Regions from separate parts of the Planococcus sp. RAB007_Raresut genome, predicted to be linked through region 3. Evidence: riboswitches for the same ligand, from Rfam matches in the RefSeq annotation. Region 3 holds a riboswitch; each other region holds the start of a gene.
What was found. Region 3 has a riboswitch for lysine ahead of AC2Q9J_RS07370 (aspartate kinase). Riboswitches for the same ligand answer to the same signal wherever they lie in the genome.
Positions count from the first base shown of each region.

Region 1: linked by a shared signal. The riboswitch ahead of dapA (4-hydroxy-tetrahydrodipicolinate synthase) and the one ahead of AC2Q9J_RS07370 (aspartate kinase) in region 3 are both predicted to bind lysine.
Region 2: linked by a shared signal. The riboswitch ahead of AC2Q9J_RS14915 (Na+/H+ antiporter NhaC family protein) and the one ahead of AC2Q9J_RS07370 (aspartate kinase) in region 3 are both predicted to bind lysine.

Region 1 is NZ_JBXYIF010000002.1:409,844-417,628, reverse strand. It holds gene AC2Q9J_RS06040 (efflux RND transporter permease subunit) at 1-1,814, opposite strand, end outside; gene AC2Q9J_RS06035 (TraB/GumN family protein) at 2,072-3,238, opposite strand; gene ypfJ (KPN_02809 family neutral zinc metallopeptidase) at 3,372-4,229, opposite strand; gene AC2Q9J_RS06025 (SAM-dependent methyltransferase) at 4,286-4,906, opposite strand; lysine riboswitch at 5,035-5,215, shown strand; gene dapA (4-hydroxy-tetrahydrodipicolinate synthase) at 5,357-6,244, shown strand; gene AC2Q9J_RS06015 (STAS domain-containing protein) at 6,297-7,142, opposite strand; gene AC2Q9J_RS06010 (alpha/beta fold hydrolase) at 7,262-7,785, opposite strand, start outside.
Region 2 is NZ_JBXYIF010000007.1:35,597-43,381, forward strand. It holds gene AC2Q9J_RS14910 (sodium-dependent transporter) at 1-454, opposite strand, end outside; gene AC2Q9J_RS14915 (Na+/H+ antiporter NhaC family protein) at 649-2,226, opposite strand; lysine riboswitch at 2,336-2,517, opposite strand; gene AC2Q9J_RS14920 (bifunctional metallophosphatase/5'-nucleotidase) at 2,584-3,927, opposite strand; gene AC2Q9J_RS14925 (DUF72 domain-containing protein) at 3,955-4,815, opposite strand; gene sufB (Fe-S cluster assembly protein SufB) at 5,475-6,872, opposite strand; gene sufU (Fe-S cluster assembly sulfur transfer protein SufU) at 6,894-7,334, opposite strand; gene AC2Q9J_RS14940 (cysteine desulfurase) at 7,324-7,785, opposite strand, start outside.
Region 3 is NZ_JBXYIF010000003.1:148,510-156,294, forward strand. It holds gene AC2Q9J_RS07345 (enoyl-CoA hydratase) at 1-600, shown strand, start outside; gene AC2Q9J_RS07350 (electron transfer flavoprotein subunit beta/FixA family protein) at 621-1,394, shown strand; gene AC2Q9J_RS07355 (electron transfer flavoprotein subunit alpha/FixB family protein) at 1,748-2,713, shown strand; gene trxA (thioredoxin) at 2,867-3,181, shown strand; gene uvrC (excinuclease ABC subunit UvrC) at 3,229-5,022, shown strand; lysine riboswitch at 5,065-5,238, shown strand; gene AC2Q9J_RS07370 (aspartate kinase) at 5,385-6,596, shown strand; gene AC2Q9J_RS07375 (nuclease-related domain-containing protein) at 7,181-7,785, shown strand, end outside.

The DNA of each region.
Region 1 (7,785 bases), on a different contig from region 3:
GTATTATCCATTGATGAAGCAAACAGATTCGGCAAGCCATCACCAGTGAAGATCGCTAATTCTTTAACATTTTCATCTTCTTCCACAAGTTCTTCGGTAACGTCCCTGATAAATGCGTCGGTTTCTTCAATCGGTGTACCTTCCGCTAAACGGACGTTCATCGTCACTTCTTCGCGGTCAGCTTCCGGGAAGAATTCGAACGGCGTGAACAATGCGAGCGACAATAAACCTGTCGCTATCAAGAGACCGCCAATTCCGACCCATAACGGACGTTTTAAAACGCCGCGCAATACTTTTTCCGAATAAAATACAGCCAGTTTTTCAAGCGGCTTCCCAAGGAATCCAGGTGTATCAGAAATTTTCTTCGCTTTGCGTTTTGTTTTCAAATATTGCATCATCGGCACCAATGTAATCGACAGCACAGTCGATGCGATGATTGTCGTAATCAGAATACTTGGCAGCGCCTTGATGAACGCGCCGTTTCCGCCTGACAGCAGCAATAACGGTGAAAATGTCACAACAATCGCCAAACTGGACGAGATGATGGACGGATAAACTTCACGGACGCCGTTGATTGCACCTGCACGCGGCGAATCGCCCAGTTTATAGCGCCGCTGGATATTATCGTTGACGACGATGCTGTCATCCACCAATATCCCGATGGCGATGATGAGGCCGATGACCGAAATCTGGTTCAAATCGACGCCCATATAAGGAATAGGAATCAACCCGATCAATACAGAGGCAAGCACCGTCAACGCAACGGCGAATGCGCCGAATAATGTAAGTCCCGCTGTTGTCGTAACCAGTACGGCCAACACAGCGATCAATAATGAAATATAGAGCCCGCTGAAGATTTCATTGACATTATCAGCCTGGGACTCGTATTTATCCGCCTCTACACCAGCAGGCAGGTTTTCGTTGAATTCTTCAATCACTTCTGTCACACGTTCATCAACAGACGGCACGTCCTGGCCAGTCTGGAGGAACACTGTATAGGAAATGGCTTCTGCGCCGTCATAAGTGACAATATCGGAAGTTTCCTGATCCACAGTTTCGATCGTCGCGACGTCACTTAACGGCACTGCCGCCTGGCCGACCTGCAATTGCTCCAGCTTTTCGATGCCTTCTTCCTGGCTGACCGTCAATACAAGACGCTCATTGCCATTATCATGCGTACCAAGCGACAGCGGCTGATTAGCCTGCTGCAGCGATTCAAGCACGGCAAATGGCTGAAGATTATTTTCTGCGAGCGCTTCGCTGTCCAGTTCAATCAGGATCTGCTGATCGTTGAGACCTTTGACCGTAGTGCCGGCAACGCCTGACACAGCTTCAACGTCTTCAGATAAATCGGCCAGCGCTTGCTTCATGCCATCCAGTTCCGCTCGGTCGCCGTAGAACATATATGACACCAGCGGGAAAGTCAGATCAAGTTTTTCGACGGATGTTTCCTGGGCCTGCTCCGGGAATTCGGCTGATGCGCTTTGCGCTTCCTGCTGAATCGAGTTGATCAGGGCATCCGGTTCTACACCGTCTTCGATTTCCAACGTAATAATGGAAGCAGAATTGGAAGAAATGGATTGAATGGAAGAAATGCCATCCACTTTCTGAATTTCACTTTCCAACGGTGTCGTGATTGAGCGCTCCACTTCCTCCGGTCCTGCTCCCGGCAGAATTGTCGACACCAGCACGAGGCCAGGCGGCGTTTCCGGAATTTCACGCTGGGGCAATGTCAGAAATGTATAGACGCCCACCAGCATAAAGATGAAAATCAGGAAAATAAACAATTTACTCCGCTCTAATATGTAATTCATCATATAACCTTCCTTCTGTTTTTGTATAAGTATTGTATAACTTCATCGTTCGGACTGTCCACTCCGGCTACTTGCAAAAGCTGTAAATTTTTCGAGGCGGTTATTTTCATTAACTATGTACATTAATCGTGTATACCCTCTTTATTTTAAATCAGCTGCTTTTTTCGATGAAATTGGTAAATTTGGAAATCTATTTACAAGTTTTCGATTCCATAATAAAAACCTGCCCAGCGTTGACCCTGGACAGGCTGCATAATTCAGATATTCTCGAAAAACAGGCGGATGACATCCGCACCGCCGATGAATGTTCCAAGGGAACTGCCGAGATTCGTCAAAACGACGACCAATAGGACACGCGTGACTTTATTGTCCCAGAAACCTTTGACTGTGAAAACGTCTTTGGACAGCGTTTCGAAATCACCGATATTCGGCTTTCGGATCGATGCCTGGGTCAGTCCCGAGAACCAGCCCGCCGCTACAAGCGGATTAAGCGAAGAAATCGGCGCGGCAACGAACGCCGTCAGAATGGCCAGTGGATGGCCGAATGCAATAGTGGCTCCAATTGCGGCCAATGTACCGTTCCACAGAATCCAGCTGATCGTCTGATCGATGCCGGCTGCAGGATTAGAGATAAAGGTGTAAGCGATAATTCCGATGATGATCAACGGAATTGCCCAGCCGATGATTTTCGGCCATTTGGATTTAGGCGGAACTTCCGAAAGTTTTTCAAGATCATGTTCGTTATGGATTTCTTTCGTGATTCCCGGTATATGCGCCGCACCGAGTACAGCAACGACTTTCTTGCCCGGCGCTTCTTTGATCTTCTGTGCGAGGTATTGATCGCGTTCATCGATCAACGGTGTCTTCAGACGCGGGAAGGCTTTGGTAAAATCGTCCATGACCGCGCTCAGCGTATCCTGGGATTTCATCTTCTCGAGGTCTTCTTCAGAAATTGTTTCTTTTGAGAAGATGCTGAAAAATACCGAAGACAGCAATTGAACTTTGCCCCATAGACCGATATTGCCCCAAATACGTGAAAACGTCACTTGGATATTGCGGTCGGCAAGCACCAGTTCAGCGCCAGTTTCTTTTGCCGATTCGATGCCTTGGATCATTTCCTGCCCCGGCTTGATACCGAATTGATCGGCCAAGCGGTTTTGGAAAGAAGAGATTGCCAGATTCATCAATAGGAGACTCGATTTCTTCTCTTTGATCACTTTGAAGATATCGGTTTCCTTCCATTTACTGTTTTCCGTGACCGATTGGTAGCGCTGCGCATCCAATTCGATGCAGATGGAATCCGGCTGCTCAGCGTCAACCACTTCTTTGACTTGTTCCGCGCTGCGTTTGGAAACATGGGCTGTGCCGATCAGGATCAATTCTTTATCGCCATATTGCAGGCGTGTGATATTTTCTTCTTGCATGGATTTACTTCCTTCATAGAATTTATTTCTTTTCATGAAATGCATGAAAAGACTGTCTATTCTATATAATGGATTACTGGGCGGAAAATATCAATCCTGCGCATCCGTTTTCCGTATGTTTCACAAAAGCTTCTTATAATCCGTCCGCGCTGAAGGTATCCCCTTCATCCAAGTTGCCTGCTTCAAAGCCTTTATAGAACCACTCTCGGCGCTGTTCACTCGTGCCGTGGGTGAAACTTTCCGGTACGACATAACCGCGCGATCGCATTTGGATGGTGTCGTCGCCGACTGCTGCTGCAGCCGTCAGCGCTTCTTCAAGATCGCCTTCTTCCAGATACCCCATCTCCTGGGCATGATGCGCCCAGACGCCAGATAAATAATCCGCTTGCAGTTCAAGGCGGACCTGTACTTTATTGTATTCTTCTTCGCTTAATTGATTGCGCAGCGGCTGCACTTCCTGCATCACACCGAGCAGATTCTGGACATGGTGTCCGACTTCGTGGGCGATGACATAAGCCATCGCAAAATCACCAGGTGCATTGAACTGACGCTGCAATTCACCGTAAAAATCCAAATCGATGTAGAGCTTGTAATCCGCCGGACAATAAAACGGTCCGACCGACGCGCCGGCAGTGCCGCAGGCAGACTGAACACTGTCAGTAAACAGGACCAATGTCGGCTCCTCGTATTGCATGCCTTCTTCAGCAAAGACTTCCGTCCATACTTCTTCGGTATCCGCGAGCACGACCGATACGAAATCAGCCAGTTCCTCTTCCTGTTCGGTCGCCTGGTAAGGTTCTCCTGAGCTGCTGCCGCCGGACCCATTTCCGCCCATGCCATCGAGCAGCACGCCCGGATCTCCTCCGAGAAACGTAACGATCAGGATCAGCACTATTCCGCCAAGCCCGCCGCCGACCGCCAGTCCTTTACCGCCCCCGCTGCCTCTTCTGTCTTCTACATTCGCACTGCCTCTCCGGCCTTTCCATTTCATAGGACCACACCCGTTTCTGTCTCATTTCAATTGCTTATACCCTTTTCATCAAATTGTTAAATCACCTGAGGGTTGTATCTATAAACTAAAAATTGCTCCGCAGGATCTTTATTGATTGCTGGCAGGTTGATTTCATCCAGCAATTCGAAAAGTGTATTGCGTTCCAGAAAATCCATGTATTCGCTGGAAGGATAGTAAAGAATGAGATCCATTTGCCGCGGAAAATCTTCCGCAGAACGTAAAATATTATCCACGACTTTCATAAATATTTTGACAGAAAACGGATTAAAGAAATAAAACACCGTGTCTTCCGGATGCACATCGTAATCCTGCGCCATCTTACAATGAAACCTGATGCTGTCATCGGCAAGCCGGTGCCTGCCGGCGCGGCTGTAATTTCTAAGATTCTCCTGGGCTTCTCCGCAAAAACTGGTGTTCAGTTCAATCCCAGTCGCGCGGCAGCCGAAACGGTCATGCGCATAAAAATTCAGCCGCCCTTTGCCGCAGCCGAAATCCACCAGGCCATCCTCGCTTTTTAAGGGATGGCGATTGAATAATTCCTTCAAATGCATATAGGGGGTTGGTTCGTAGCGGTTATGGTGGAGTGTAGCTTCGGATATCCACTGTGTGCCTTCGGTCGCGATATTCAAATACTGGTCGCCTTCATATTCCTGCATATCGTTCTCCCCGTTTCCGTTTGCCATAATTGCTATTCTTGCCTATCAATACCCGATTCCACTTGCAAATAACAGCGTATTTTGATAAAGTCGAGCTAATTCAATAGTTCTTGCTTCCTTTACAGCGAAGTGAGGATAGAGGCGCAATTACCATCAGTAAGCAGAACGAGGAGCACGGGCTCCCCCGACTTCTGCCGGAAGGGGTATTTGCCGAAGCGGCTGGAAGCCCCTGATTCCTGTTGCTGGTCCTGCATTTAAAAGATGTCGGACTGTCATGCGGAATTTTTCGCATGGAGGGCTATCTGACGCACAGCAACACATATGGATTGTGTTTGTGCAGCAGCAGCGGCCCTTCGCTGCTGCTTTTTTTATTGGCTCAGACAGAATGCCGCTGGATCTATTTTTAATAGCGAATGAAACTTTTAAAAAAATTGAAAAGGATGGGATACTATGAACTTCGGAAAAATCATCACGGCAATGGTCACCCCTTTTGACACAAACGGCGATATTGACTTTCCAGCCACAGAAAATCTGATCGAGCACCTGATCGCCAATGGTTCCGACGGACTCGTCGTTGCCGGCACTACCGGTGAATCGCCCACATTGACGGCAGCTGAAAAATTGGCGCTGTTTAAATTTACCGCTGAGAAAGTGAATGGCCGTATTCCCGTCATTGCCGGAACCGGTTCGAACGATACGCGTTCATCAATCACATTGACCAAGCAAGCAGAAGAATCGGGTGTCGACGGCATCATGCTGGTCACGCCTTATTACAATAAACCCGCGCAAGAAGGCTTGTTCCAGCATTTTAAAGCTATCGCTGAAGCAACCCGCCTGCCGATCATGCTTTATAACATCCCTGGCCGCAGCGCTGTCAATATGGCGCCGGAAACAATCATTCGCTTATCCGCTGTCGACAACATCGTCTCTGTCAAAGAAGCGAGCGGCAACCTTGACGCTGCGTCATTGATCATCGATGGCACCCCGGATGACTTCACTGTGTACAGCGGTGATGACGGTTTGACCCTTCCGTTGATGGCAATTGGCGCGGACGGCATTGTTTCGGTCGCTTCCCATATCATCGGCAATGAAATGCAGGAGATGGTAACAAGCTTTACGGCCGGCAACATTAAAGAAGCAGCCGCACAGCATCGCAGACTTCTGCCGATCATGAACGCCCTTTTCGCAGCGCCGAACCCTGTGCCGGTTAAAACCGCATTACAATTACTCGGTATCGAGACAGGCAAAGTGCGTTTGCCGATGATTCCGTTGAACGAAGAAGAAACTGCCACCTTACGTCAGCTTCTCGAAGCCGGCAATATTAAGGTGTCTGTATAAAACACAATAAAAAAACGCTGAAGTAATGCGCTTCAGCGTTTTTTTATGACTCTTATAGTTTTGTGAAATCAAGCTTCTCTAGCGTCTGCTTCAAGCTGCCGCCCGTTACGAGTGAACGTGTATCGACACCCAGTTGAGATAATGTGATGGCAATTTCGGAACGGATGCCTGTCAGAATCGCTTTAACACCTACCATATTGAGTGCCTGAACAATCTTGATGATTTGCTCAGCCACCATTGAATCGACTTTCACTACACCTGAAAGGTCGATAACCAATGTGGAAATCCGGAGTTTATTGGCCGCTGTCAATGTTTTTTCAAGGATGAACTGAGCACGGTCAATTTCAAGATCGCCGACCAGCGGCAAAATCGCTACTTTATCGGCAATTGGCACAACTGGGGCGGAAAGTTCGAAAAATTCCTTTCGCGCTGCAGTGAGTCTTTCCTGATATGCATCGATATAGGCGCTGCTGTAAGAATACATAGCGTGATCCAAAAGTGTATGGAAAAATTCCATCGCATCGAACAGAGTCTCCATAGGGATGTTTTGAAGTTTCCCTTCACTCCTGATCAATTTCGCCAAATGTTTACGGTATAACGAAGATTCAGCAAGAGCGGCGTCCAGCATCATATTCGCTTCAAGGAAATAGCGGCCGGTTGAAAATCCCCAGGAGTCAATGGCTTCGTAAACCTTCTTCTCATCACAGGAATTTATCAAAGAATTGCCAAGCAGTTCCACAAATCCGGCGCGGGCTTCGATGACTTGCTTGATGAATTGTTCATCCCGAATAAAATCATTTTTATCCGCATCTTTCATCACTTCTTCGTTAATCAGTTCTGCAATCAGGTATTTATCATCTATGACGCGCTGTCCCAAAACTTCATAATGTTTATCCATCAGTACCTCCATGAGCTAACATTCTATGTTATTTGAATTCATTATACCTGTAGAGTGAAGTCCCGTGTACTGCTTTCTGTATTAACTTTCAGAAGATTTTAAAGTAAAATATTGAAAGTTCAGGAAACGGATAGATATTCTGCAATTTTGCTGATGGTTTCTTCCGCATCGCTGACGTGCGGACTGTGGCCTTCAGCATCCATCAATTTGTACTCGCTGTTCTCAATCCGGCTATGTACATATTCACCGACTGATTCAGGTGCTACTGCATCATTACGGGTCTGCAAAATCAAAGTTGGCACTTTTACTTTTTCCAGGTCTTCACGGACGTCTGCCAGAAATGTGGCTTTCGCAAAATCACTCATAACTTCAGGATCGTTTGAGCAAAGCAGTTTTTCGAACTCTGCGGCAAGATTCGGACGGGAAGAATTCTGCATAACTATTGGAGACAGGAACTTAGCGAACTCATTATAATCGCCTTTGATCATCTGCAGCATGCCTTCAATATCCGCTCTTTCAAATCCCCCGTTATACCCGGGCTCATTCAAGAAGTGTGGAGACGGGCCGATCATCACCAGGTTCTTCATCAGTTCCGGACGTTCAACTGCCGCGAGAGCCCCGATCATACTGCTGACTGAATGGC
Region 2 (7,785 bases), on a different contig from region 3:
GAATGAATACTCCCCATACGATATCGCCGGTTTGCCCCGGGACGTCTCCCAGTTGCAGGAAATCTCCGAATAAGAATGCTTCTGTGTCATTCCCCCATGCCTGATTGACTGCGAATATTGTGTATCGCATTGCCCAGGCGATGATGACTGCATAATAGACGGATATGACGAATGATACAAGTACGGCCCACCAGCCAAGCCATTCCGCTTTCTTGCCGCTCATGCGGAAGAATGACAATGGCGCTGATCCACGGTATTTGTGCCCGATGGTGAATTCTAAGATTAGAATCGGTATCCCTGCGGTTAACAGAGCGAATAAGTACGGTATAAAGAATGCTCCTCCACCATTTTCATAGGCCACATACGGAAAACGCCAAATGTTTCCCAAACCGATTGCCGAGCCGACTGCCGCCATGATAAAACCGGCGCGTGTCCCCCATTGCGAACGTTCCATAATTTCTCCCCCTCTTTACGAACTTCCAATTTCCTTACAGAAAAATGGGAAGTTTGTATATTTTCAGATTATTTTCTAATCTAAAAATAGTATACCGAGCGGGTAGTTCAAAGTAAAGACGATTTCTTATATTTTTTGAAAAAACTATTATTACAATAATAAAAAAGCGGAGAGATATTCTCTCCGCTTTCCTTTTACTGAGCGTTTCTGGCTCTTTCGAGTATTGTTGTTCTTTGTGACCAAACTACGAATAGTATTGCAAGGATAACAACAACAGCAATTATTGACCATAGAAGTGAACCAGTCAAGCCTATGACTAAATACCCTGCAGAGGCGATTGCCGCAGCTGTCAAAGCATATGGGAGCTGGGTAGCAACGTGATCCATGTGATTGCTCCCCGCTCCAGTCGAAGATAAGATCGTCGTATCTGAAATCGGAGAACAATGGTCACCGAAAACAGCACCCGCAAGGACTGCCGACAGCGATGCCAATAACAATTCAGGCGCCGCTTCAATCATGATGGTACCGGCGATCGGCAATAGAATACCGAACGAACCCCAAGATGTTCCGGTCGAGAAGGCCATTACTCCAGCTAACAGGAACAGCATCACAGGAAGAACTGAAACCGGAATATTTCCATCACTCACAACTCCTGCCAGATAAGTACCTGTCTCAAGTGCACCGATCAGGTAAGTCAGAGACCAGGCAAAAATCAGAATCAGTACTGCTCCGATCATCGATTTGATCCCTGCCCAGATCCCTTTTCCAATCCAACCGGCATTCGCAGTTTCATTTTTATTCATTTGCAGCAGGTATAGAACAATGGATGTGATTGTTCCAAGGAGTCCACCAACCAGCAAGGACAAAGGAACATCGGTGTTTTCAAAGATCAGCCAGATATCCATTTGCTGGCCGGCGTTTTGATAGCCCGTCCATAACATTGCGGCGATTGTCCCTGCGACCAATACAAGAATCGGAAGCAATAAGTCAAGAACACGTCCATGGGAATGCGAAGGAAATTCTTCCTTCATTTCTCCAGGGATCGATTTTTCAGGGTCGTAAAGCTGTCCGTTTTCGATTGCGTTGATCTCGTGCTTTTTCATTTCCCCGAAATCGACATCACGGTAGGCAACGAAGAATACGATGGCCAGTGCAGCAATTACATAGAAATTCATCGGCGCCATCCAGAGGAAGGCTTCCAAAGCGGAATATTCCACAAATGTCTGCCCGGCAAGAATCGTAGCGATGATTCCGATGATTGCCGCTCCCCAGCTGGAAACCGGCGAAACCACACAGACAGGTGCTGCAGTTGAATCGATGAAATAAGCGAGTTTCGCGCGGGACACTTTATAGCGGTCAGTTATGGGGCGTGCAACCTGTCCGACTGCCAAAGCGTTGAAATAGTCATCGATAAAAATAACAATACCCAGCGCGACGGTAAGAACTTTTGCCCCGCGGCGGGATTTGACGCGTTTTGAAGCCCAGTCAGCGAAAGCATGGCTTCCTCCGGACAAACTGACGAATGCAGTTATGATGCCCAGCAATAATAAGAAGAGAAGTATAAAGACATTATACGCATTAAAGCCTTCATCCCAGAATATCACCTGAAATGATGTGAGTAATTCCTGCATGGCACCAACCGGCGCGAATGATGTTAAAATGAGCGCTGCAGAAATGATACCTACGCCCAAAGATAATAGTACCCGCCGGGTAAGTAATACCATTACGATTGCGATAATCGGCGGCAGGATCGAGAAGATCGTGTTTTCCATGAATAGTTTCCTCCTATTTTTTGATGGAATAGAATGGAGAAAAAAAGCCGGCTCTATCCAAAGGGACAAGTCGGCTTCCTACAATTCGTCTGTGCGGTAAAACATCAAACAACCCTGTAGCTCTCCATTTATGCAAGCATAAATGACAGTGACATCCCTATTAAGGATGACCCCAGCCTCACTTCCCGGTGACAACGGAAAATGGACTTCGGCAAAATCGCCTTTCAAATATGATCATCGCTGTCACGCTCACATATTTTACTTATCGGTTTTGCAGCCTCTACCCATCGATATACAATTCTTTGTTAGCATATACTAAAATTGTTTTGAAATCAAGGTCAATTTCATCCAGTTTGCTTACCGTACCGTGTTTCGCGAAAAATAATCACTGAATACGTCCCGGATAAATTCAGGCATAAAATAAGTTTTCGGAGAGCGTTTAAACTCCGGAAAGAAATAACCGAAAGTGAACATATCCAATGTGATGAGTTTATATACACGGTCACTGTCAGCCAGCTGGCCATTTATATATAAATGATGATTGTCCATGTCCATTCCTGTGCGGATCATCTTCCCAAAAACAGCTCCCCTGAAACCTAAGCCTTTCAACTCAAGCTGCGGCCATTCGGAATTCATCGACTGAAGATAAATTTCCTTTAATTCTGCGCCTGTCAGCTCAATCATGCACGGATTGATGGGATGTGGAAGCATCCGGTGGAAATCGTAACGCGTAATTTCGCCTAATGGCATATCTTCCATAAACAGGCCTGCGTTGAATAGCGCACAATCCGCTTCCGAAAATTCAATCATGGCCTTGCCGAATAACTGAGCCAATTCCGACTCCTTAAACCACTCGGCTTTAAGAGCTGAATCATTGTAGAATACAGCATCTCTCATCAATTCCTTGCCACTTTCCCGCAGCTTTTGGTCGTAGCTGCCATCCGGATTCTCCAATTTCTCTGTCTCAATCAAATAAGCTTTTTTCTTCTTCAGATCTTCTTCAATGATAACGTGTCCGAGATAAGCTCCGAATTTGCCTGCCGCTCCGAGCAGCACATCGCCGATCATCTTTCCTTCGTGAAAAATGTGATGCGTATGCGCGCCCAATATCAGATCAATTTCGGGACAGCTCTCAGCAAGGATTTCATCTTCTCTGATTCCGAGATGAGACAGACAGACAATAAAGTCTGTATCCGCTTTAATCTCATCCACTGCCTGAATAATCGATTCGCGCGCCGCAGTTATTTTCCACCCCAGCCTTTCATAAAACGGAGTGAATTCTGCAGTCGCTCCCACCAGACCGATGCGCTTGCCCTCAGGTGTCCGAAGTATTTTATGCGGCTTGGCCCAGGGCGGCTGTTCCCCATTTTCACTTAATAAATTGGAAAGGATGACATCAAAATCCGCTTCATTGTACAGTTCATCCAACTCTTCCTTGGACAAAGTAATTCCTTCATTATTGCCTATGGTCACAGCATCATATCCTGCTTGGTTCAGCAATTCCACATTTCCTTTTCCTGCTGTTCCTTCAGTAAATGGATGCGAACGGTCCACATGGTCGCCAATGTCCAATATAAGGCAGAAATCGCCCATTTCGGCGTGCCAGCGCTTCCGTTCAGCCAATAAAGCATGGATACTCGGCCAATTGCCAAAATGGCTGTGCAAATCATTTGTATGATATATATGAATGGTTTCAGCCATTTTACAACACCTCTTTATAACCTAACGTTAAAATTCTCCTTCAAAAAGATCCAGTTGTTTGGGAGCAAGATCTTCGAAGGTCAAATCATTCATTTGCTGAAATTGTTTGGCGTCCCCAGCCGCATGGCCGCCGGAATTATTATTGAATATGATGTAAACATTGTCAGCCTGTTCCGCCAGCTTATTTGCCGCTTTGCTGATTTCCGTTAACTCTTCACGGTTATAATCATATAAATAACGGACTTCCCGCCATTTCTTTGAGTTCCCTACATTTTGCCACCCATGAACGTTGCGGCCGTGAAGCCGGAACAGGACTTTATCTTTTCGGGTCGAGACAGGTACCAGGGGAATCGAACCATCACCCGCCTGGGGTTCATCACAAACCGAATGGATCAAATTGTGTTCCCGCAGAAACTCGAAGGTTTTTTCTCGGAACCCTTCGGCATACCAGGACTGATGACGGAATTCGATCGCCAAATCAAATTCACTCAGCTTGTCCGTAATACGCCTGATTTCATCTACATTTTCTTTTACACAATCAAACCACGGCGGAAATTGCAGCAATACCATCGCGAGTTTTCCGGCTTCCTTCAGTGGCCTGATGGATTTTATATATGCCTCATACATTTCCTCTTCTGTATCAAACGGATTTTCTCCGCGTAAATGTCCGGTCATCGCCTGATATGCTTTAACGATGAACTGAAAAGAATCAGGTGTTTCAGCAATCCATTTCCGGATATTCCTTTCGGGCTGCACAGCATAAAAAGAAGAATCCAGTTCCACGATTGGAAAGTGTCCTGTGTAATCAGCCAATCTGTCTTTTTGCTTCGATCCCGGACTGTAAACATCCGGGTGATCGCCCCAACCCGTTAATCCCGCATAAATCATTACGCCACCTCCGAGATACTGTTAGTTAAATGATAGCACAGAAAAAATAGAACGTCCTACCTGAGCTTTACCCATTAAACGAAGAAAAAATCCCCATTGCAGTTAAGCAATGGGGATTCGCAGGCTGTTGAGAAACTGTCGATTTCTTCAACCCTTACGCTCTAGCCGGAAGCTTTCCGCGGGGAGCGGCTTGAGCCTCCTCGTGCACTTCGCTCCCTGCGGGGTCTCAGGACTCAGTCTTTTTCCCGCAGGAAAGACATTGACCGGAGCTTGCAAGGTCAAGTCTTTGCGACGAAGCAGCGCAGCGATGCAGGAGCACATCTTTGCCATTCACCGCCTAGCGCTTCATTCTGATTTCATGCGGAATCAATGAAAATCTTTTTACTTAGATCAAGCTATTATGCAACTCCATTTATAGAAGGTAAATAGAGATATGGAGCAAAATAGCGAAGACTCCCAGGTGAGCAGAAACGGAGTTGGCTTTCCAACTCCGTTTCGGGCGAAGTGCTGAGATCCACTCGGGCGAAGTGCAAAAAGCCCGAGTTAGCTCAGCGCAAGCCACCAGGAAAGCGGAGCTGTTTTGCGGAATATCGTTTGCACATTTTCATAAATTAAAATCCCCACTGCAATTAAGCAGTAGGGATTTGTATAAGAATCTATTAACCGATTGAACCTTCCATTTCGAACTTGATCAAACGGTTCATTTCAACCGCATATTCCATCGGAAGTTCTTTTGTGAATGGTTCGATGAAGCCCATAACGATCATTTCAGTAGCTTCCTGCTCAGAAACGCCACGGCTCATCAAGTAGAACAATTGCTCTTCAGAGACTTTTGAAACTTTCGCTTCGTGCTCCAAAGATACATTGTCGTTAAGAATTTCATTGTACGGGATCGTATCAGACGTGGACAGGTTGTCCATGATCAACGTATCACATTCAATGTTCGAACGGGCTCCGTCAGCTTTACGGCCGAAACGGACAATCCCGCGGTACGAAACTTTACCGCCCTGTTTCGAAATTGATTTCGAAACGATGGAAGATGAAGTATTCGGTGCCATGTGGATCATTTTAGCGCCCGCATCCTGGTGCTGGCCTTTGCCTGCGATTGCAATCGACAACGTCATACCGCGTGCGCCTTCACCGCGAAGGTAAACTGCAGGATATTTCATCGTCAATTTAGAACCGATGTTGCCATCGATCCATTCCATTGTGCCGTTGGCATCAACAAACGCTCGTTTTGTAACAAGGTTATAAACGTTGTTTGCCCAGTTCTGGATTGTTGTGTAACGGCAATAAGCGTCTTTTTTAACGATGATTTCAACTACAGCAGAGTGCAGTGAATTCGTCGTATATACAGGTGCTGTACAGCCTTCCACATAATGAACGCTCGCGCCTTCATCCACAATGATCATCGTACGCTCGAACTGCCCCATGTTTTCCGAGTTGATACGGAAATATGCTTGCAGCGGAGATTCAACTTTAACATTTGGCGGAACATAAATGAATGAGCCACCTGACCAGACAGCTGTATTCAAAGCCGCGAATTTATTGTCAGCAGCCGGAATGACTGTCTGGAAATATTCACGGAACAAGTCTTCGTTTTCACGAAGTGCAGCATCTGTATCTTTAAAGATGATACCCATGTCCTCAAGTTCAACTTTCATGTTGTGGTAGACAACTTCTGATTCGTACTGTGCAGAAACACCTGCAAGGTATTTTTGTTCCGCTTCCGGGATACCCAATTTATCAAAAGTCTGTTTGATTTCATCCGGCACTTCATCCCATGAAGTTTGGCTGGCTTCCGATGGTTTGACGTAATAAGTGATTTCGTCAAAATTCAACGGTGCCAAGTCGCCACCCCATTGCGGCATTGGCATAGAATAAAACAATTTAAGAGCTTTCAAACGAGATTCGAGCATCCATTCAGGTTCGCTCTTGATATTGGAAATTTCTCTGACGATATCTTCAGTCAGACCGCGTTTTGAGCGGAAGATCGAGACATCTTTGTCATGGAACCCATATTTATAATCATCGATTTCGGGCATTTTTTTAGCCATCATCGTTCCTCCATTCTTGTGTTACGATTTTTCTTGCTCGTGCACGCCTTTTTCCATGGCTTTCCAAGCTAGTGTAGCGCATTTGATCCTTGCTGGGAATTGAGAGACTCCCTGCAGCGCTTCAATATCACCCAGGTCCACAGAATCGTCGTAATCTTTGCCGAGCATCATATCAGAAAAAGTTTTGGACAGCCCAAGAGCAGTGTCCACATCTTTCCCTTTTACTGCCTGCGTCATCATTGAAGCTGAAGCCATCGAAATTGAACATCCTTCACCATCAAATTTTGCATCTTTTACAATACCGTCTTCAACCTGCAAGGTCAGATGGATGCGATCGCCGCATGTCGGATTGTTCATTTCGATATTAATGCTGTCATTTTCAATAGTGCCTTTATTCCGTGGCGTTTTATAATGGTCCATAATCACGGACCGATACAATTGATCTAAATTTTTAAAAGACATCGTTGAAATACTCCTTTGCAGAGCGTAATCCTTCTACAAGGCGGTCGACATCCGATTCGCCATTATAAAGGTAGAAGCTTGCACGGGCCGTAGCGGATACTTCCAGCCATTTCATCAACGGCTGTGCGCAATGGTGTCCTGCACGGACAGCGATTCCGCTCATATCTAGCACCGTCGCCACATCATGAGGATGGACATCATTCAAGTTGAATGTGACAATGCCTGCCCGCTTGGCCGGATCTTTCGGACCGTAAATTTCAAGGCCGTCGATTCCGCTCATTTTTTCCATGGCATAAGCTGCCATTTCATGTTCGTGCTTTTCGATTTCGTCCAATCCGATTTCGTTAAGGAAATCGATGGCTGCGCCAAGTCCGACTGCGCCGGCGATTATAGGTGTACCGCCTTCAAATTTCCATGGCAGCTCTTTCCAGGTTGAATCGTAAAGACCGAC
Region 3 (7,785 bases):
TCAGCCGGAGCGGACATCAAGGAATTCACGCAAGTCACTTCAGGTGAAGAATTCTCCAAACTGGCAGCCAGTGGACAAAAAGTTTTTGAACGGGTGGAAACATTCCATAAGCCTGTTATCGCCGCAATCCACGGAGCCGCTCTTGGAGGCGGTCTGGAGCTTGCGATGAGTTGTCAAATGCGTTTTGTTTCAGAAAATGCTAAGCTAGGATTGCCGGAACTTCAGCTTGGACTTATTCCTGGTTTTGCGGGAACACAAAGATTGCCGAGATATGTCGGCGTTGCGAAAGCAGCCGAAATGCTATTGACTTCCGACCCGATCAGCGGAACGGAAGCAGCGCAATTGGGACTTGCAAACAGAGCTTATCCGGAAGAAGAACTTCTTCCGCAAACGCTTTCAATCGCTAAGAAGATTGCGAGAAAGAGCCCGGTTTCAGTTAAAGCCGCGATTGATATGCTCCAGTATGCGAAGCATGCAGGTTATCATGAAGGTGTGGAAGCGGAAGCGAATTCTTTCGGCACCGTTTTTGTGTCCGAAGATGCAAAAGAAGGAATCCAGGCGTTTCTGGAAAAACGCGAAGCACAATTTAAAGGGAAATAATACTTGGGAGGTCTACGTTAATGAACATTTATGTATTAGTTAAACGTACATTCGACACAGAAGAGAAATTAGTCATTTCTGGCGGGAAGATTCAGGAAGACGGCGCAGAATTCATCATCAATCCTTACGATGAATACGCGATCGAAGAAGCGATCAATGTCCGCGATGAGCACGGCGGTGAAGTCACTGTCATCACTATGGGTGGAGAAGACGCTGAGAAGCAGCTTCGTACAGCACTTGCTATGGGTGCAGACAAAGCGGTTCTTATCAACACTGAAGACGATGTAGAAGAAATGGACCAATTCACTTCAGCTTACATATTGGCTGAATATCTGAAAGATAAAGAAGCTGACCTTATCCTTGCAGGCAACGTTGCAATCGACGGCGGTTCAGGACAAGTCGGACCACGCGTTGCAGACTTGTTGGACATCAACTATGTGACTACAATCACTAGCCTTAAAATCGAAGGCGAAAAAGTAACGATCGTCCGCGATATCGAAGGAGACGCAGAAGAGCTTGAAACTTCATTGCCATTGCTGGTAACTGCTCAGCAAGGTTTGAACGAGCCGCGCTATCCTTCACTTCCAGGAATCATGAAAGCGAAGAAAAAACCGCTTGAAGAACTTGAACTGGATGATCTTGATATCGACGAAGACGACGTTGAAGCGAAAACAGAAACAATCGAAATCTACTTGCCGCCAGCTAAAGCTGCTGGGCGCATTCTTGAAGGCGACATTTCAAACCAGGTAACTGAACTTGTCGGCTTGCTGAAGAATGAAGCGAAAGTAATATAAAACAGAAAAGAGACGGCGCCCGCTAAGCTCTGAAGGCATAAGACAGACCAGCGAAGACAGTTGGATTGCTACTGCAAGGGGTCAATATAAAACCATGCTCATGTCTCTGCATCGCTAGCGCTAGCTTCGAGACATGAAAGTGCGTTGCATCGCTTCGCTGCTTCGTCACAAAGACTTAGCCTTGCAAGCGTCGGCTAATGTCTTCGCAGCTAGGCGGACTTATGACCCGAAGTGCTGGGGCGCCGGAGTATGGACAAAGAAATGCGGAAACGGCCGTTGTGAAAACTGGCCATCCCATTTTGACCAGATAGAATGATTCGAGTTTTTACATCTACTTAGGAGGTAAACGGACTATGTCGAAAAAAGTACTAGTATTAGGCGAAACGCGCGAAGGCTCTTTGCGTAACGTTTCATTTGAAGCAATTGCTGCAGCTAAAAAAATCTCCGGCGGCGGAGAAGTAGTAAGTGTATTAATCGGTGATTCAGTTGCTGAATTCGGTGCTGAATTGGTGAACTATGGTGCTGACCGTGTCATCACTGTTGAACATCCGCACTTGAAATCTTATACTTCTGATGGCTACAGCCAGGCTATGATGGCTGTCATCGACCAGGAGCAGCCGGAAGCTTTGGTCTTCGGCCACACAGCTGTCGGTAAAGATCTGTCACCAAAAATCGCTTCTAAATTGCAAACCGGTTTGATCTCTGACGTTACAGATATCGAAGGAGAAGGCGATGATGCAGTATACATCCGTCCGATCTTTTCTGGTAAAGCATTCGAAAAAGTGAAAAATAAAGGCGGAATCGACTTCATCACAGTCCGTCCAAACAATATTGCGCCTCTTGAAAGAGAAGAGCGTTCTGGAGATGTCAGCTCATTATCAGTGGACATCACAAACTTGCGCACAATCATCCAAAACGTTGTCCGCAAATCTGCTGAAGGTGTTGACCTTTCAGAAGCGAAAGTCATCATTGCAGGCGGACGCGGCGTGAAGAGTGCAGACGGTTTCGGACCATTGCAGGAACTTGCTGACCTTCTTGGCGGAGCAGTTGGCGCATCCCGCGGTGCATGTGACGCGGATTACGTGGATTACTCACTTCAAATCGGCCAGACTGGTAAAGTCGTAACACCTGACCTTTACATCGCTGCTGGTATTTCCGGCGCGATCCAGCATTTGGCTGGTATGTCCAACTCTAAAGTGATCGTGGCGATCAACAAAGATCCAGAAGCGAACATTTTCAAAGTTGCTGACTACGGTATCGTGGGAGACTTGTTTGAAGTCATTCCGATGCTGACTGAAGAATTCAAGAAAATTATGTAATTTATCTATGGAAGGCCTGCAAATTGCAGGTCTTTTTCTTCTGTTTATTCAGCGTCTAACGGGGTAAAGCAGGAGTAGGCAAATAAATAGCTAGTGAAAAATACGCGTGCTATAATCGGTTTAGAGTTTGGTAAAACTAAGGAGGAATTATTCATGGCAATTGTACACGGAACAGATCAGAACTTTTCACAGGAAGTATCAGAAGGACTAGTACTTGTTGACTTTTGGGCAACTTGGTGCGGACCTTGTAAAATGATTGCTCCTGTATTGGAAGAGCTTGACGCTGAAATGAGCGACAAAGTGAAAATTGTAAAAGTGGACGTTGATGAAAACCAGGAAACAGCTGGACAATACGGCATCATGTCAATTCCGACCCTTCTATTGATGAAAGACGGAGAAACAGTTGATAAAGTTGTCGGCTTCCGACCAAAAGAAGCATTGGCTGATTTGGTTAACCAACACGCATAATTCTTAACCGGGTCCATGGCGGCCCGGTTTTTTAATAGGGTGAGAATATGGCAAACGAATTGATTCAACATAAATTGGCAGTACTGCCCGACCAGCCTGGCTGCTACCTCATGAAGGACCGTCAGGACACAATCATCTATGTGGGCAAAGCGAAGGTGCTGAAAAATCGTGTGCGTTCCTATTTTACAGGCAGCCACGATGCCAAGACGCAGCGCCTGGTCAATGAAATCGAGGATTTCGAATACATCGTGACGTCTTCGGACAAGGAAGCGCTGATTCTGGAATTAAACCTCATCAAAAAATACGATCCGAAATACAATATCATGCTGAAAGACGATAAATCCTATCCTTATTTGAAAATCACGGGTGAGCGTCATCCGAAACTGATCATTACAAGACAGGTGAAAAAAGATAAAGGGAAGTATTTCGGCCCTTATCCGAATGCCTACTCGGCGAGCGAAACGAAAAAATTGCTCGACCGTTTGTATCCGTTGCGGAAATGCCATCAGATGCCGGACCGTGCCTGCCTTTATTATCATATGGGCCAATGTTTGGCGCCGTGCATCAAACCGGTTGAAAAACAGACATATGCGGAAATGATCGACGAGATTTCGAAGTTCCTGAATGGCGGTTTCCGTGAAGTCAAACAGGACCTGGTCGAAAAAATGTCGGAGGCATCTGAAAACCTGGAGTTCGAACGGGCCAAGGAATACCGCGACCAGATCAGCCATATTGAAAACGTCATGGAAAAACAGAAAATGGCGATGAACGATTTTACCAATCGCGATGTTTTTGGCTATGCCGTCGACAAAGGCTGGATGTGTGTGCAGGTCTTTTTCGTGCGCCAAGGTAAACTGATCGAACGCGACGTCTCCCTGTTTCCGCTTTACCGCGACCCGCAGGAAGAATTCATGACCTATCTTGGGCAATTCTATGAGAAATCAAATCATGTGAAACCGAACGAGATTTTATTGCCGGAGGGTGAAGATGCGGAGCTGGTCAAGGATTGGCTCGGTGTTCGTACGCTTGTGCCGCAGCGTGGCAAGAAAAAAGATTTGGTGCTGCTGGCGAAGAAAAATGCTGAAATCTCGATTAAAGAGAAGTTCCAGCTGCTTGAACGTCAGGAAGAACGGACGATCGGTGCTTGCCAGGAACTTGGCGAGGCGATGAATATCGAGACGCCGCTTCGTATTGAAGCGTTCGATAACTCGCATATCCAAGGGGCGGATGCAGTATCGGCGATGATTACATTCATCGACGGCAAACCTTCTAAAAAGGATTACCGCAAGTACAAGACGCGCACGGGATCGAAACCCGATGATTATGCGGCAATGCGGGAAGTCATACGGCGCCGTTATTCACGCGTGCTGAAAGATGGATTGCCGCTGCCTGATTTGATTGTCATTGACGGTGGTAAAGGGCAGATGTCATCAGCCCGCGAAATTCTGGAAGATGAACTCGGATTGTCGATTCCGATTGCTGGCCTGGCGAAAGATGCCAAGCACCAGACATCGCAATTATTGTACGGTGATCCGGTTGAAGTCGTGCCGTTGAAGCGGACGAGCGAGGCATTTTATCTCATGCAGCGCATACAGGATGAAGTCCACCGATTCGTCATCACATTCCACCGCCAGCTGCGCGGCAAGAACTCAATCAGTTCTGCGCTCGACGGACTGGAAGGCGTTGGTCCGAAGCGCCGGCAGCAATTGCTCAAGCATTTTGGATCTGTCAAACGAATCAAAGAAGCGGACGCAGCTCAGTTGATGGAAGCGGGCATGCCAGAAAAATTGGCGGAATCCATTCATCTGCATTTTGCTGAACAAACATTGTCATCTGAATGAGTTCGTGTTATTGTAATAAGCATAAATTGAATCACTTGTAAAAGTGGTGATAGAGGCGCGGGCGTCAAAAGTAGCCATCCGGAGATTTGCAGAATCTGTGAAGGATGAGGAAAGGGACGACCGCCGAAGTGTGTGAAGGCTGCAGCCGAACATGCTGGTTCTGCATTTAAGAGATGCAGGGCTGTCAGAGTAATACTCTGGAGGGCTATCTCACATGGACGTTTTTCGTACATGATAAATGAGGTAGTTTGCCGGATCGACGGCAAGCTGCCTTTTTTTATGTCTGGTACTGGTGTCCACTCCAATGGACGCCTGCACTTTTCATGCTGAGGGCCACATACTGATGTGGGAGTGGATTAGATATGGAAACGGTAGTTATGAAATTTGGCGGGACGTCAGTGGCGACGCCAGAAAAGATTGTTGGCGTAGCGAAAAAGGTGATTGCCGAGAAAGAGAAAGGGAAGCGTGTCGTGATCGTCGTGTCGGCAATGGGCAAGACGACTGACACTTTGCTCGGACTGGCATCAGAAATTTCTGCCGAACCGCCGAAACGCGAGATGGACATGCTGCTTGCGACAGGCGAACAGGTAACGATTTCATTGCTTGCAATGGCCTTTAAACAACTTGGGCACGAAGCGGTATCATTCACCGGGTGGCAAGCGGGCATCGAAACCGAGTCAGTTCCGCGCAATGCGCGCATTGAACAGATTCATACGGAGCGGCTCGAAGCGGTTCTGGATAACGGATTTTTCGCTGTAGTGGCTGGCTTCCAGGGGGTCGACCGCATCGGCAACATCACGACGCTCGGCCGCGGCGGTTCCGACACAACTGCTGTCGCGCTGGCTGCTGCTTTGCAAGCTGAGAAATGCGATATCTATACGGATGTCGACGGCGTTTATACGTCGGATCCCCGTTTTGTGAACGGCGCGCGCAAGCTGGAGCAGATTTCCTACGATGAAATGCTTGAACTCGCCAATCTCGGTGCCGGCGTTTTACACCCGCGCGCTGTCGAATTCGCCAAAAACAATAACGTCCCTTTAACCGTCCGGGCGAGCTATTCCGACGAACCGGGAACTATCATACAAGAGGTGGTCACTGTGGAAAAAAATCTTATCGTCCGTGGCGTAGCATTCGAGCCCGGCATTGCCCGCGTAACCGTTGCATACAATAAACCCTTCAACGGTTCACTCGCAAACATTTTCATGACGCTGGCTGAAAACCATATCGATGTCGACATCATCGTCCAAAGTATTTCAGAAGAATTCCAGCCCTCCGTTTCATTTTCAATAAAAGAGGACAGCCTGGAAGAAGTGCGCCGTGTGCTCGATGACAATAAAGAAGCGATCGGCTTCAAATCGACAGACTTTGAAGTCGGCCTGGCAAAAGTCTCAATCGTCGGCTCCGGCATGGTATCCAATCCGGGTGTCGCGGCCCGCATGTTCGACATCCTGCGCATGTCAGAAATCCCGGTCAAAATGGTCAGCACTTCGGAGATCAAGATTTCTGTAGTTGTGCCAGGGGGCGACATGGAGAAATCTGCGAATACGCTGCATGAGGCGTATGGATTGGGATGAGTTTGGAATTGAATAAGTGATGTGTGGGCCCGGCGGTTGCCGGGTTTTTTGTGTTTTAAATGATAAAACCGACATTATTATGCCTAAGAGCAAGAGCGGATTTTTCGCCTTGGCGGAAAAATCCAATGTCTGAATGTCTGGAGGAAATCTTCGCCTGTGCGAAGATTTTTTCTAAATAGGTTCTATAGGGGTCAATATATTTTTTTAGTACAGTATTCAGGATTGTATAAATTTCATAATTCAGATAATTATAAAGGGGAGGCGGCGGTTGTCGGGTTTTTAATGGAATGAAAAAGTAATTACCCAGATAGAAAGTGCAAACCACGAAATTGTAAGTGAACTTCGAAAGGTGAACGCCTCAAACTTTTTGCTCCACCCTTAACCTAGTGATAAACCCATTATTACCCAAGATCGGGCGGGGCGGGCCCCGCCCACTGGGCAGTCCGCGGACGCGGACTGCTTTCAAATCAGGGTTTGAATTTTATATCGGGAAGTAGCAAAACGAAACATCTTTCTTCTATATAGTAGTGTTATAATTCAGATAACTTGATGGAGAGGCGGCGATTTGGATAGGGGAGGAACGGTTGGAGATATGGGAATGCGTGCGGCTGCTGATGGAGCGATTGCCGGACAGGCATCCCGAGCAGGAGTATTTGAAAAAGGAGTTTCATCGTTACGAAGCGGGTTGGCAAGGTGAGAAGCGTCTGCATGCAAAAATGGTCGAGTTTCATTGGCACGAACCATATGAACTCTTGTGGGATGTGGGTTTGCGGCTCGGTGACTGGAAAGTGCAGATTGACGGCCTGCTGATTACGCCGCGTTGCCTCATTGTTATCAGTTCAAAAAATATCAGCGGAAAAATCCATTTTAACGGGACGACAAGTGAATTTTACCGGTTCAACAACGAAGGTGAAAAATTGGTCCTGGACGACCCGTTGGTGCAGCTCGCCAAGCACACCGGTTTTCTCGAGCTATGGCTGGAAAAAAGAAAAGTAATGCACCCGCCGATTGATGGAGTAGTCGTTTTTACCCCGAGGCATTGCGAATTTATTGCGAAGCCGGTTGGGCCTAATATTTGCAAGACGTACCAGGCGGTTGAAATGGTTTATGGGATTCTTAAGAATCGTGCTGCATTGGCTGACTCCCCTAAGCCGAGCAGGATCAGGCGCCTTATTGAAGCAAACCTTTG